Linked DNA regions of Duganella dendranthematis. The protein of the gene in region 2 interacts with the protein of the main gene of each other region in a pairwise test. Links are inferred from orthologs where the notes say so. Each region holds a gene or a part of one and is shown on either strand. Other genes may lie near its edges. The genes, in order: ssb, recO and recR.

Region 1 (4,344 bases), 2.1 Mb from region 2 along the record:
GTGCCGCATCCATCCGAGACCGTGCGCAAGTACACCGGTACGCCATCGGTCAGCGAAGCGGCGGCGCTGCTGGCCGCCGGGCCGAATACGCCGATGACCGCGCTGGTCGTCGAAAAACATAAACACAAAGGGACGGACGGCCGCAACGCCACCGTCTCTATCGCAAGGAAAACACCATGAGTGGAGCAGGAAAAATCATGCTGGTGGGGATTGGCCCCGGCAGCGTAGAACACATGACGCAGCGCGCGCGCGACGCCATCGCCGAAGCGGATGTGGTGATCGGCTACGTCACCTACATCAAGCTGGTGGCCGATCTGATCGAAGGCAAGGAGATCATCCGCAAGTCGATGACCGAAGAGCTGGACCGCGCCATCAGCGCGCTGGAAGCGGCGCGCGCCGGCAAGAAGGTGGCGCTGATTTCCTCGGGCGATGCGGGCGTCTACGGCATGGCCGGTCCGACCTATGAAGTGTTGTTCCAGTCCGGCTGGACGCCGGACGATCCGGTGCAGGTGGAAATCATCCCCGGCGCCTCGGCGCTGAACAGCTGCGCCGCGCTGGTTGGCGCGCCGCTGACGCACGATTTCTGCGCGATCTCGCTGTCCGACCTGCTGACGCCGTGGCCGACCATCGCCCGCCGGCTGGACGCTGTGGCCATGGCCGATTTCGTGGTCGCGCTGTACAACCCGAAGAGCGGCCGCCGCACGCGCCAGATCGTCGAAGCGCAGCGCCTGTTCCTGCGCCATCGCCGCCCGGACACCCCGGTGGCTATCGTCAAGAGCGGTTACCGCCGCCGCCAGAACATCGTCTTCACCACGCTCGATTCGATGGCCGAAGCCGACATCGGCATGCTCAGCACGGTCCTGATCGGCAACAGCAACACCTTCGTGCGCCACGGCCTGATGGTGACGCCGCGCGGCTACGCCAACAAGTACGATATGGAAGAGGGCGGCGCCACGCGCGAAGGCGAGAAGGCAGGCCGTTCGCTGTCGACCGGCCTGCTGGGCTGGCTGGAAACGCTGCAGGCCGAACACGCGGCCGGCGACAGCATCGAGACGCTGGCCGCGCGCCACCGCCTGCCGGCCGACTATATCCGCGACACGTTGAATGAACCGGTGGAGGCCGAAGCCGCCGCCAGCGAGGAGAGCGAAGCATGAGTGACGCCGTCATCAAGCCGAAAATCGGCAATTACTACCGCCACATCCTGATCTGCACCGGCCCGCGCTGCGCCCAGGACGGCGCCTCGCAGGCGCTGTTCGACAGTCTGGGCGACAAGTTCAAGGCCGCCGGGCTGAACGAAGGCGAGTTGCGCGTCAAGCGCAGCCGGGTCAGCTGCTTTGCCGCCTGCAAGGGTGGTCCGATCATGTGCGTGCAGCCGGACGGCACCTGGTATTACAACGTCACGCCGGAAAATATGGACCGCATCATCGACGACCACCTGTGCAACGGCAAGCCGGTGGAAGAGCTGGTATTTCACCAGGCGGGCAACACGGATTTTGAGCGATAACAAAATCACTGCGCTCGGATTCTAGGGTTCAAAGTCAAAAGTGAGATAAACTTCTAGTTTGGTCGAACACATTGGAGTTTTAATAAAATGGCATCAGTCAACAAAGTCATCATCGTCGGCAATCTGGGTCGCGATCCTGAAATTCGCTACATGCCTAGCGGTGATGCGATCGCCAACATCGCCGTGGCGACCTCGTATAAATCGAAAGACCGTAACACCGGTGAGCAGAAAGAGCTGACCGAGTGGCACCGTATTTCGTTCTTCGGCCGTCTGGCGGAAATCGTCGGCCAGTACCTGAAAAAAGGTTCGTCGGTCTACGTCGAAGGCCGTCTGCAGACCCGTAAGTACACCGATAAAGATGGCGTAGAGAAATACGCAACCGACATCATCGCGGAAAACATGCAGATGCTGGGTGGCCGCGCAGGTGGCGGCGACGCCGGCATGGACGATGGCAACAGCTACGGCGGTGGCGGTGGCTACGAAGCCCCACCACAGCGCCAGGCTCCGGCCCCGCGCCCGCAGATGGCGGCCCCGGCGCCAGCACCACGCCCAGCCCCGCGTCCAGCACCGAACTTCTCGGACATGGATGATGATATTCCGTTCTAAAGCAGCTTAGCTTTGGAAAATACAAATCCCCATAACTCGTTGAAGTTATGGGGATTTTTTACAATTTAGGGCCGGATCATTTGCAGACGTAGGCCTTGCCGATCCATTCGCTGGTCATGCTGGTGCCTTGCTGCGACCACACCACGTCGGTGGCTTTCAGTCGCACGGCTTCGTTCATGGCTTTGGCCTTGGCGTTCTTGGTGCCGATGCCGGCGCTCAGACCGACAAATACCGAGTCGGAACCGTAGACCGGTCCGGCCAGCTTGCACGACTTCACTTCGCTGTCGTTGACTTCGCGGAGGTTGTTGGGCGTGACGGTGGTGCAGGCGGTCAGGACTGCCAGGCTGCCGAGGCAGGCCAGTACGCGTTTGATGTTGTTCATGATTTCTTTCCGTCAGCGTGATTATTGAGCGGCCTGGCTGGCCAGTACGTTGCCTTTTTTGTCGACCAGCTCGACCTTGAGGATCTGCGCCTGCACCACTTTCTTGCTGACGTCGGCGTCCTGTACATAGCCGTACACCACCAGGTGCATGGACTCGTACTTGCTGCGTAAGCCTTCGATCACGCGCGCCTTGTCTTCTTCCGGCACGTTGAGATAGCGGAAGCTGGCACCGTTGTTGAAACCGATCTTGTAGCTGCTGTTGTCACCAAAGTAGCGGTACGATCCTTTCTCCCACACCGACGAATCGAGCGGGAAGCCTTTTTTCTCGAAGTCGTATTTCTGCACCGGGCTAGGGATGTCCAGCTTGACGTAGCGCTGCTGCGCCGCCTGCGCCACGCCGGCATCGATCTTCAGTTTCAGCGCTTTCAGCAGGTCGTTCTTCTTGAACTCGTCGGAGGCGGTGGCGTAGTCGCGCGAGTAGCTGGTCGCCACTTCGTTGTAGTCGATCGGCATGCCGGCCACGCCGAGGTAGGCGAACATCAGCTGGTTGCCGCTTTCGATGTCGGTGTAGCTGCTGGCCGGCGTGTTCGGATCGCCTTTCGGCAGGGCGGCGCGCGCTTGTTCCTTGGCTTGTTCGGCCATGACGGCGGGTTTGGCGGCGTCGGCCAGATTCGGCTTGGCGTCGGCGCCGGCCGGTGCGGTGGTGGTCTTGTCGCCGCAAGCGGCCAGCAGGGCCAGCGTCAGCAGGCTGGCGGCAGGGAGGAGACGGAATGAGTGGCGCATGGTGTTTCCTTGATCAAGTAGAAGTGGGTTCAAGCCTTGGCGGCGAGGAATTGGATGGCGCTGCGGCCAGCCAGGTACAGGCTGGCGGCCAGCGACAGGTAGCCGCCGATGCCGACGGAGATGGCGCGCATGGCTTCGCGCAGCATTTCGTTGCCGATGTTTTCGGCCATGCGCCCGCCCTGGCCGCCGCCGAACATGCTGGCGGCGCCTTGCGCCTGCTTCAGGCTGTCGCTGATGCCGAGGTAGACCATCAGTGCTACCAGCAGCATGAAGGCCAAGGGCAGCAGGCCGCCCAGGTGCGCCCGCTTGTCCTTCCAGACTTGCGGCGCCAGCGGGGCGATCAGGGCGACGATGCACAGGAAGGCGTAGATGCCGCCGCCAGCGCCGCCGCCGGCGTCGCTAAAGCTGGTCATCAGCGTGGCGGGCGAGTTGAGCACGCCGAGGATTTTCCAGAAGGACAGTCCAACGCGGTAGCTGGACGAGATCTGGATCGCGATGGTGTTGAGGAAGAACCAGCCGGCTACCAGTGCCGCCATGGCGACCAGGGTCGGCACGCCGAAGCGCGCGGTCAGGCCGGCAGCCAGTTCGCCGCCCTTAGCCTTGGCGGCTTGCATCGCCAGCTCCGCCTGTTCCTTGGCCAGTTGGGTGTCGGCCACCGGGATCACCGTGCGCAAGGCGCCGGAATCATCCAGGTCGGCTTCGACCACCAGGCCGACCTTGGGCGGCGTGTCCGATTTCCAGTGGGCTTCCAGCGTGAATGGATGCTGCACGCCGTCGATACTCAGCAGACCGGGGCCGGCGTTGGTGTCCCGCAAAATCTTGCCGCGTTTTTTCATGATGCTGTTTCTCCTCTCCAGTTTCAGTGCCGCACACGCAGCCTGTCGCGGTGTTATTCGTAGGGCTGGAGAGCACGGTTCAAATTATTTTTTGTTTTTTGTATGTTGCCAAAAGATGATGATCTGACCCTATAATGTTTCTCATGATTACCAATCCCAGCGTCATAAAATTTCGTCGGAGGCCCGCTTGAGTACGCCCACGCTGGCGCCCAGCGAGCTGCTGGCGGCCATGG
Region 2 (4,129 bases):
CCGCTGCAGACGATCATCGGCTTGCCGCTCGGATGATTCAGCATCTGCGCGGCGGGCCAGGTCATCGGCATGCGGATGCCCAGGCCGATGGCCTTGGCGAAGGCTTCCTTGGCGGCGAAACGGGTCGCCACGAAGCGGATGCCGCGCACCGGATTCTTGGCCTTGCGCGCCAGGTACTTCGCCATCTCCTGCGGCCCGAGGATCTTTTTCGCAAAGCGGTCGCCGTGACGCTCCAGCGCCGCCTCAATGCGCGGAATCTTGCAGATGTCGGTGCCGATGCCGTAGATCACAGCGTACGTCCGATGCGGGTCGAGACCATGATGGCCTTCATTTCGCGCACGGCGTTTTCCCAGCCGACGAATACCGCGTGCGCGACGATGGCGTGGCCGATATTGAGCTCGGCGATTTCCGGAATCGCAGCGATCGCCTGCACATTGGTGTAGTGCAGGCCGTGGCCGGCGTTGACCTTCAGGCCCTTGCCGACGCCATACAGCACGCCGCGGTGAATGCGTTCCAGTTCGGCCGCCTGCTCGGCGCCTTCGGTGTCGGCGTAGCGGCCGGTGTGCAGTTCGATCACCGGCGCGCCGAGGGCGGCGGTGGCGTCCATCTGCGCTTCTTCGGCGTCGATGAACAGGCTGACGCGGATGCCTTCGGCTTGCAGCTGCTTGACCGCGCGCTCGACGGCGTTGAAGTTGCCGGCGACATCGAGGCCGCCTTCGGTGGTGACTTCGGTGCGTTTTTCCGGCACCAGGCAGACATCGGCCGGCTTGATCTGGCAGGCGAAGTCGATCATCTCCTGCGTGACGGCCGCTTCCAGGTTCATGCGGGTGATCAGCTGCGGCGCCAGTGCGATGACGTCGGCGTCCTTGATGTGGCGGCGGTCTTCGCGCAGGTGCAGCGTGATGCAGTCGGCGCCGGCCTGCTCGGCCAGCAGCGCGGCGCGGATCGGGTCCGGGTATTGGGTGCCGCGCGCGTTGCGCAGCGTCGCCACGTGGTCGATGTTCACGCCAAGGTCGATGATGGTGCCGGACGGTTGCAGGAAGCTCATTGTTTTTTCTCTTATAACTGGATTTATAGCTGACTAAGATCGATCAGGATCTGGCGGGTGTTCAACGGCGCGCCATTCAGGTGGTGCGCGACCAGGAAGCGCATCAGCTGCTTGCTTTGGGCTTGCGTGGCGATGTCTTCGTAATTTTCACACTCCATGTCGAGCAGCGTCTTGCCGGCCACGCGCGGCCACGGATCGGCGGCGCGTTCGGGACGCGGTCCGTGCTCGGGATCGACCACGTAGGTGACGTCGGCCTGCACCGCGCGCCGCGTTTCCACACAACGCGCCAGATCGGCGGCCACGCCTGTCTCTTTAAGTAAGGCCCGTTCGAATTTTCTCAAGACGATGGACGCCGGCTCATTGTGCGCCAGCTGGTTGAGCGTGGAGACGTAGTGGTCGAACAAGGCCGGGTGGGCGTCGTCGCGCGCCAGCAGCTTGACCAGCAGTTCGTTCAGGTAGAAGCCGCACAGCAGCGCGGTTTTCTCCAGCGGCAGCATGCCGCCGACCCATTCGGCGTCGGTCAGCGTGCGTAGTTCGGATTTGCCGACCCAGCTGCTGGACAGCGGCTGGAAGGTTTGCAGCACGCCGCGCAATTGCGAGTGCGGCCGCTTGGCGCCCTTGGCGATCAAGGCCACGCGGCCGAAGTCCCGCGTGAACAGGTCGATAATCAGGCTGGTTTCTTTGTAGGGATAGCTGTGCAGGACGAAGGCCGGCTGGCCGGCGACCTTGGTGCCGATGGTGCGCTCGCGCGATGGCGCGCGCGGGCGCTTGGGCGCCGATGATGCGGCTGGTGCCGATGGTGATGCGGGTGCGACTGGCGCAGCAGCCACCGGCGCCGCAGCTTGCGGCGCGTCTAGGGTGGCGTCTGGCGTGGAGGACATGCTGGTGAGGGATTACTCGTAGCCGTAAGCGCGCAGGCCCGCTTCGTTATCTGCCCAGCCGGATTTGACCTTGACCCAGATTTCCAGGTACACCGGACCGCCGAACAGCTTTTCCATGTCGAGACGCGCTTGCGTCGACACTTCCTTCAGGCGCGCACCTTTGTTACCGATGATCATGGACTTGTGCGTGTCGCGTTCGACCAGGATGGCGGCAAACACGCGGCGCAGATCACCCTCCTGCTCGAACTGTTCGATCAGCACGGTGCTGGTGTATGGCAGCTCGTCGCCGACAAAGCGGAACAGCTTTTCGCGCACGATTTCCGACGCCATGAACTTTTCGCTGCGGTCGGTGATGTCGTCCGGGCCGAAAATCGCTTCGTTCTCCGGCAGCAGGCGTTTCAGTTCTTTTTCCAGGCCATCCAGCTGGAAGCGCAGCTTGGCCGATACCGGCACGATGGCGGCAAAGTTGAACTTGGCGGCAACCTGCTGCGCAAACGGCATCAGCGCGGCTTTGTCTTTCACGCGGTCGGCCTTGTTGATCACCAGGACCACCGGTACTTCGGTCGGCAGCAGGTCCAGCACTTGCTGGTCGGCCGGGCCGAAGGTGCCCGCTTCGATGACGAACAGGATCAGGTCCGACGAGATCAGCGTGTTGGTGACGGTTTTGTTCAGCGTCTTGTTCAGCGCATTGGCGTGACGGGTCTGGAAGCCCGGCGTATCGACGTAGATGAACTGTGCGTCGTCATAGGTCTGGATGCCGGTGATGCGGTGGCGCGTGGTCTGCGCCTTGCGCGAGGTGATGCTGACCTTGGCGCCAATCAGCGTATTCATCAGCGTGGACTTGCCGACGTTCGGGCGGCCCACAATGGCGATATAGCCGCAACGGTAATTGCTGGCGGAGGTCGTTTCGGTAGTCATGGTAATTCTCTTTTATTTGTTGGCGGCCTTGGCAGACGGCGACGGTGCGTCGCTGCTCTGCACGGTGGCAATGCCGGCCAGCTTGAGCTGGGCGGCGCGCGGCTTGGACTTGCGGGCGGTGGCCGGGGTTTTCTGCACGGCCAGCTCGGCGGCGGCCAGGGCCAGCTTGGCGGCCGCCTGTTCGCCGGCGCGGCGGCTGCCGCCACGGCCATAGACCTGGATGCCGAGCTTGGGCACCAGGCATTCGATCTCGAACTCCTGGCTGTGCGCGGCGCCATGGGTGGCAATCACGTTGTACAGCGGCAGCGAGATTTTCTTCGCCTGCAGGAATTCCTGCAGCAGCGTCTTGGCATCCTTGCCCAGCGTTTGCGGATCGACCGAATCCAGGATCGGGATGTAGAACGAGCGGATCGCGGTGCGCGCCGGCTCGAAGCCGCCATCGAGGAAGATGGCGCCAAGCAGCGCTTCCAGCGTGTCGGCCAGGATCGACGGCCGGCGGAAGCCGCCCGATTTCAGCTCGCCCTCGCCCAGGCGCAGGAACTGGGACAGCTCCAGCTTCTGGGCGATTTCGAACAGCGACTGCTGCTTGACCAGGTTGGCGCGCAGGCGCGACAGGTCGCCCTCGTCGATGTCCAGATACCGGTCGTACAGGATGGACGCCACCACGCAGTTGAGGATGGAGTCGCCCAGGAATTCCAGCCGCTCATTATGCACACTGCTGTGGCTACGGTGCGTCAAGGCCTGCTGCAGAAGACCAGCATCCTGGAACGTGTAGCCTAAACGAGTTTGCAATAACTGGAGATTCATTATGTGATCGGTTCTTTATTCGGTTTTCGCGGGTGTGGCGCCACTTTTGGCGGTGGTGCCTTCATACTCAAGCAGCAAGCTGGCCGGTCCGACCAGCGGGATTTTCTTCTCGTAGGCGAAACTGATATCGGTCTCGCCATTGTTTTTTTCAATGATCAGGTCACGGCTGCTGATCGAACTGATGTAGCCGGCAGTGGCGCTGGCGTCAAACGACTTCTGGATCTCGATCACGCCGCCGCCGGTGGCCTTGGCGGTGGCGATGGCGTTCTTGATCGCGCGGTATTCCATGTAGGTCGGCACAATCTTCAGGCCCAGCATCAGCACGAAGCCCAGCGCCGCCAGCACCACGATCAACCCTACCAGCGAAATCCCCTGCTGTCGTTTGTGCATCTTAGTCCCTTTTAATGGATGCCACCGATACGGCGCAGATTACCCAGGTTCATCCAGACAAAGAATGCCTTACCGACAATGTTCT
Region 3 (4,253 bases), 4.4 Mb from region 2 along the record:
GCAGATCACCGGCTTTGAAGCGCTGGTGCGCTGGCGCCATCCCGAGCGCGGCGTGATCTCGCCGACCGAATTCATTCCCTTGGCCGAAGAGACCGGGCTGATCGTGCCGATCGGCGAATGGGTGCTGCGTACCGCCTGCCAGCAAGCCATGGCATGGCAGACGCAGGGCAAGCCGCCGGTGCGGGTGGCGGTCAACCTGTCGGCCAAGCAGTTCAAGGATGAGAATCTGATGCAGATCGTGCTGTCGGCGCTGCACGACACCGGCCTGCCGGCCGAGCTGCTGGAACTGGAACTGACCGAAGGCACGCTGATGGACGATGCGCGCGCCACCATGGCCACGCTGGAACAGCTGCGCGGCATCGGCGTGTATCTGTCGATCGATGACTTCGGCACCGGCTACTCGTCGATGAACTACCTCAAGCGCTTCGACGTGCGCGCGCTGAAAATCGACAAGAGCTTTATCAGCGGGCTGCCGCTGGACTCCGAAAACGCCGCCATCACCCGCGCCATCATCGCCATGGCGCACGGGCTGAAGATGGCCGTCGTGGCCGAAGGCGTGGAGACCGACGCCCAGCTGGTGCTGCTGGAACAATACGGCTGCGACATGGTGCAAGGCTACTACCTCGGCCATCCCTCGCCGCCCGACACAATCCACCGCATGCTGGCCAGCCAAACCGCGCTCGCTACGGTGTGAACTACAGCACCCCATCCTGCTTCATGGCGGCGATGGCGGCGGCGGTGTAGCCCAGGGACTGCAGGACTTCGTCGTTATGCTGGCCAAGCGTTGGGCCCAGCCATTTGGTGTGACCCGGCGTCGCTGATAATTTGGGCGAGATGGCCGGCAGCTTGACCGGCGTGCCATCGGCGAACTGATGCTGCTCGAACATCTCGCGCGCGAGGAATTGCGGGTCGGTCATCATGTCGCGCACCGAGTAGATTTTGCCAGCCGGGACGTCGGCCGCTTTCAGCACCGCCAGCGCGCTGTCGATGGTCTGCGTGTCGCACCAGGCCTGGATGGCGTCGTCGATCATCTGCGTGTGCCTGACGCGGCCATCGTTGCGCTCCAGCTCGGCATCACCGGCCATGTCAATGCGGCCCATGGCCAGCGCCAGCCGCTTGAAGATCGCGTCGCCATTGCCGGCGATGACGATGTTCTCGCCATCGCTGGTGGTATAGGTATTGGATGGCACGATGCCCGGCAGCGAACCACCGGTCCGCTCGCGCACCACGCCGGCATGGTCAAACTCCGGCACCAGCGATTCCATCAGGTTGAACACGGATTCGTACAGCGCCACGTCCACCATCTGGCCCTCGCCTTTCAGCTTGCCGCCGGTGGCGTCGCGGTGACGCAAGGCCATCATGGCGCCGATCACGCCGTGCAGGGCCGCCACCGAGTCGCCGATCGACACGCCCACGCGCACCGGCGGCCGGTCGGCATGGCCGGACACATAACGCAGCCCGCCCATCGATTCGCCGATTGCGCCAAAGCCCGGCAAATCCTTCATCGGCCCGGTCTGACCAAAGCCGGACAGGCGCACCATGATGATGGACGGATCGAGCGCTTTCAGCTGTTCGTAGCCGAGCTCCCACTTCTCCAGCACGCCAGGGCGATAATTCTCGATGATGATGTCGGCTTCCAGCGCCAGCTTGCGCGCGATCTCGCGGCCCTGCGGATGCTTCATGTTCAGGGTCAGCGATTTCTTGTTGCGCGACTGCACCGACCACCACAGCGAGGTGCCGTCCTTCAGCACGCGCCATTTGCGGATCGGATCGCCGCCATCGGGCGATTCGACCTTGATGACTTCGGCGCCAAACTCGGCCAGCATGCGCGCACAAAAAGGGCCCGCGATCAGCGTGCCCAGTTCCAGTACCTTGATGCCGGCCAACGGGCCGGAAGTGTTCTTGCTCAAGTCGCTCTCCGGTCCAGCATGGCGCGGGCGATGGTGCCGGCGTCCACATATTCGAGTTCGCCACCGACCGGCACGCCACGCGCCAGACGGCTGACGTGCAAGCCGCGCGCCTTCAGCATTTCGCTGATGTAGTGCGCGGTAGCCTCGCCTTCATTGGTGAAATTGGTGGCCAGCACCACTTCGGTGACCAGCCCATCGGCGGCGCGCGCCACCAGCTTTTCCAAGTGAATGTCCTTGGGCCCGATGCCGTCCAGCGGCGACAGCCGCCCCATCAGCACGAAGTACAGGCCTTTGTAGGTCAGCGTCTGCTCGATCATCAGCTGATCGGCCGGCGTCTCGACCACGCACAGCAGACGACGGTCGCGCTGCTCGTCGTTACAGGTGTCGCAGACTTCTTCTTCGGTGAAGGTATTGCAGAGTGCGCAGTGGTGCACGGCGTTGACCGCCTGGTGCAGCGCGCGCGACAGCATGTCCGCGCCTTCGCGGTCATGCTGCAGCAGGTGGAACGCCATTCGCTGGGCCGACTTGGGGCCGACGCCAGGCAAGCGGCGCAGTGCCTCGGTCAGGAATTCCAGCGATTTGGCCATGGTTCCTTAGAAAGGCATCTTGAAGCCGGCCGGCAGGTTCATGCCCGAGGTCAGGCCGCCCATTTTTTCGGCGGCGGTGGCTTCCGCTTTGCGCACGGCGTCGTTGAAGGCGGCGGCGACCAGGTCTTCCAGCATGTCTTTGTCGTCGGCCAGCAGCGATGGGTCGATCGAGACACGCTTGACGTCGTTCTTGCAGGTCATCACGACCTTGACCAGGCCGGCGCCCGACTGGCCTTCCACTTCGATCAGCGCCAGCGATTCCTGGGCTTTTTTCATATTGTCTTGCATAGCCTGGGCTTGTTTCATCAGGCCGGCGAGTTGGTTTTTCATCATGATGGAGTTCTCCGAGTGTTAGATAAAGATGGCGATCAGCCGGCCGCTGCCGCACTAAACTGCGGCGGCACCACGGTGCCCGGGACCACCCAGGCATCCAGTTCGCGGATCATGCTGTTCACAAAAGGATCGTTGGCGACGATGTCCTCGGCAGCGCGCTGGCAGGCGTCGCGGTAGGCCTGCGCCTCGGCGCTGCCGGTGTACCAGACGGCGCCCAGTTCGCTATCGACGCGCACCGTGCGGCCGAAGCGTTCGGTCAGCGCGGTGGTCAGTTTTTCCAGGTTGCCGGGGGTGCGCCAGGTTTCGATCGGCACGCGCAGCGTGAACACGGCGGCGTTGCCTTCAAACGTGCAGCTCACCATCTCGGCTTGCATCGCCAGTTGCTGGGCAGTGCCGCGCAGTGGCAAGGCGGCGGCCACGGCGGGCCAGTTGCCGTCCCAGTTGAGTTCCGGGACTGGCGTGATCACGTAGGCGTACGGCGCCTTGGCGGGCGCCGGCGCGGCGCGGGCTGGCATGGCGATGGCGTGCGGGTCTTCAGGCTGTCCCGCCGATGGCGACGGCGCGTAGGGATGCGATGAAGCTGGCGCGGCAACTGCGCTGTCGTCCGAGAATTCGGTGACCCAGGATGGTACGTCGTCTTCAACGGCTTGCTGCCTGGCCTGCGGGGCGGGCGCGACCTGCTGCGGTGCGGCCACTGGCGGCGCCACGCGGACAGGCGCTTCCAGAACCGCCGCGCCACCATCGGCGGCTGGCGGAATGTCTTCCCACGGTGCGGGACGCGAAAGTGCGGCGGGCGGCGTGTACGACGCAGCAGGTGCTTGCGGCGCGGCACTCGGCGGCGCGGCGACTGGTGCCGCAGGCGCAGCGCCGGACGCGGCTGGCGCGCTTGGCGCAGGGGCGGACGAACGCGCACCGGGGCGGGAGGCGGCGCGTGCAGCCTCCAAAGCTGCGGTAATGGCGGCGCGCGCGGTGCTGATCGGCGCGCCGGAAGCCGGTGCCGGTGCCGGTGCCGGTGCCGGTGCCGGTGCCGGTGCCGCAGCCTGCGGCGCGGGAGCTGGCGCGGCGGCTTGCGGCGCTGGCGATGCGACTCGCGGCGCCGGTGCGGCGGCTTGCGGCGCAGGGGCCGGCGCCGCAGCAGCGGCAGTGCGTGGCGCAGCGGCAGCCGCATCATTGCGCGCCATGGCGGCCGCGCCGGCGATGACCGACGGCGGCACCACGCTGGCGTGATTCGCCTGGACATTGGCGGCCGCGCGGGCCGGCGCTGCACCGGCTCCAGCCGCAGCACGCGCCGACGCCATCGCCGCCTGGCGCGATACCGCCGGCGCCGCAGGCGCTTGTCCCTCTGCCCCGCCTACGCCGGGACGAAAGGCCAACATCCGTAACAAGGTCATCGAGAAGCCGGCATACTCATCCGGCGCCAGGC

The links.
Region 1: the proteins of recO (region 2) and ssb interact in binary tests that used the Escherichia coli proteins (3 or more experiments, as listed by UniProt). The link is inferred for Duganella dendranthematis from one-to-one orthologs.
Region 3: the proteins of recO (region 2) and recR interact in binary tests that used the Escherichia coli proteins (3 or more experiments, as listed by UniProt). The link is inferred for Duganella dendranthematis from one-to-one orthologs.

The regions. Positions count from the first base shown.
Region 1 is NZ_CP051684.1:2,168,044-2,172,387, reverse strand. Bases 381-3,350 are described here. They hold ssb (single-stranded DNA-binding protein), read left to right. Parts: upstream 381-1,591; coding sequence 1,592-2,110; downstream 2,111-3,350. Other genes in these bases: HH213_RS09915 (hypothetical protein), read right to left, coding at 3,305-3,350; HH213_RS09920 (DUF4852 domain-containing protein), read right to left, coding at 2,514-3,275; HH213_RS09925 (hypothetical protein), read right to left, coding at 2,187-2,492; HH213_RS09935 ((2Fe-2S) ferredoxin domain-containing protein), read left to right, coding at 1,151-1,504; cobJ (precorrin-3B C(17)-methyltransferase), read left to right, coding at 381-1,154. Also shown: HH213_RS09945 (cobalamin biosynthesis protein), read left to right, coding at 1-180; more of cobJ, read left to right, coding at 177-380; more of HH213_RS09915, read right to left, coding at 3,351-4,111; HH213_RS09910 (RNA polymerase sigma factor), read left to right, coding at 4,299-4,344. UniProt on the Escherichia coli protein: Plays an important role in DNA replication, recombination and repair. Binds to ssDNA and to an array of partner proteins to recruit them to their sites of action during DNA metabolism. Acts as a sliding platform that migrates on DNA via reptation.
Region 2 is NZ_CP051684.1:59,232-63,360, forward strand. Bases 1-2,755 are described here. They hold recO (DNA repair protein RecO), read right to left. Parts: upstream 1,930-2,755; coding sequence 1,072-1,929; downstream 1-1,071. Other genes in these bases: acpS (holo-ACP synthase), read right to left, coding at 1-290; pdxJ (pyridoxine 5'-phosphate synthase), read right to left, coding at 287-1,048; era (GTPase Era), read right to left, coding at 1,942-2,755. Outside these bases: more of era, read right to left, coding at 2,756-2,847; rnc (ribonuclease III), read right to left, coding at 2,860-3,585; HH213_RS00335 (DUF4845 domain-containing protein), read right to left, coding at 3,670-4,044; lepB (signal peptidase I), read right to left, coding at 4,056-4,129. UniProt on the Escherichia coli protein: Involved in DNA repair and RecF pathway recombination.
Region 3 is NZ_CP051684.1:4,461,901-4,466,153, reverse strand. The notes cover bases 703-3,581. They hold recR (recombination mediator RecR), read right to left. Parts: upstream 2,498-3,581; coding sequence 1,907-2,497; downstream 703-1,906. Other genes in these bases: dnaX (DNA polymerase III subunit gamma/tau), read right to left, coding at 2,866-3,581; HH213_RS20435 (YbaB/EbfC family nucleoid-associated protein), read right to left, coding at 2,504-2,830; HH213_RS20445 (CaiB/BaiF CoA transferase family protein), read right to left, coding at 703-1,910. Outside these bases: HH213_RS20450 (putative bifunctional diguanylate cyclase/phosphodiesterase), read left to right, coding at 1-694; more of HH213_RS20445, read right to left, coding at 696-702; more of dnaX, read right to left, coding at 3,582-4,253. UniProt on the Escherichia coli protein: May play a role in DNA repair. It seems to be involved in an RecBC-independent recombinational process of DNA repair. It may act with RecF and RecO.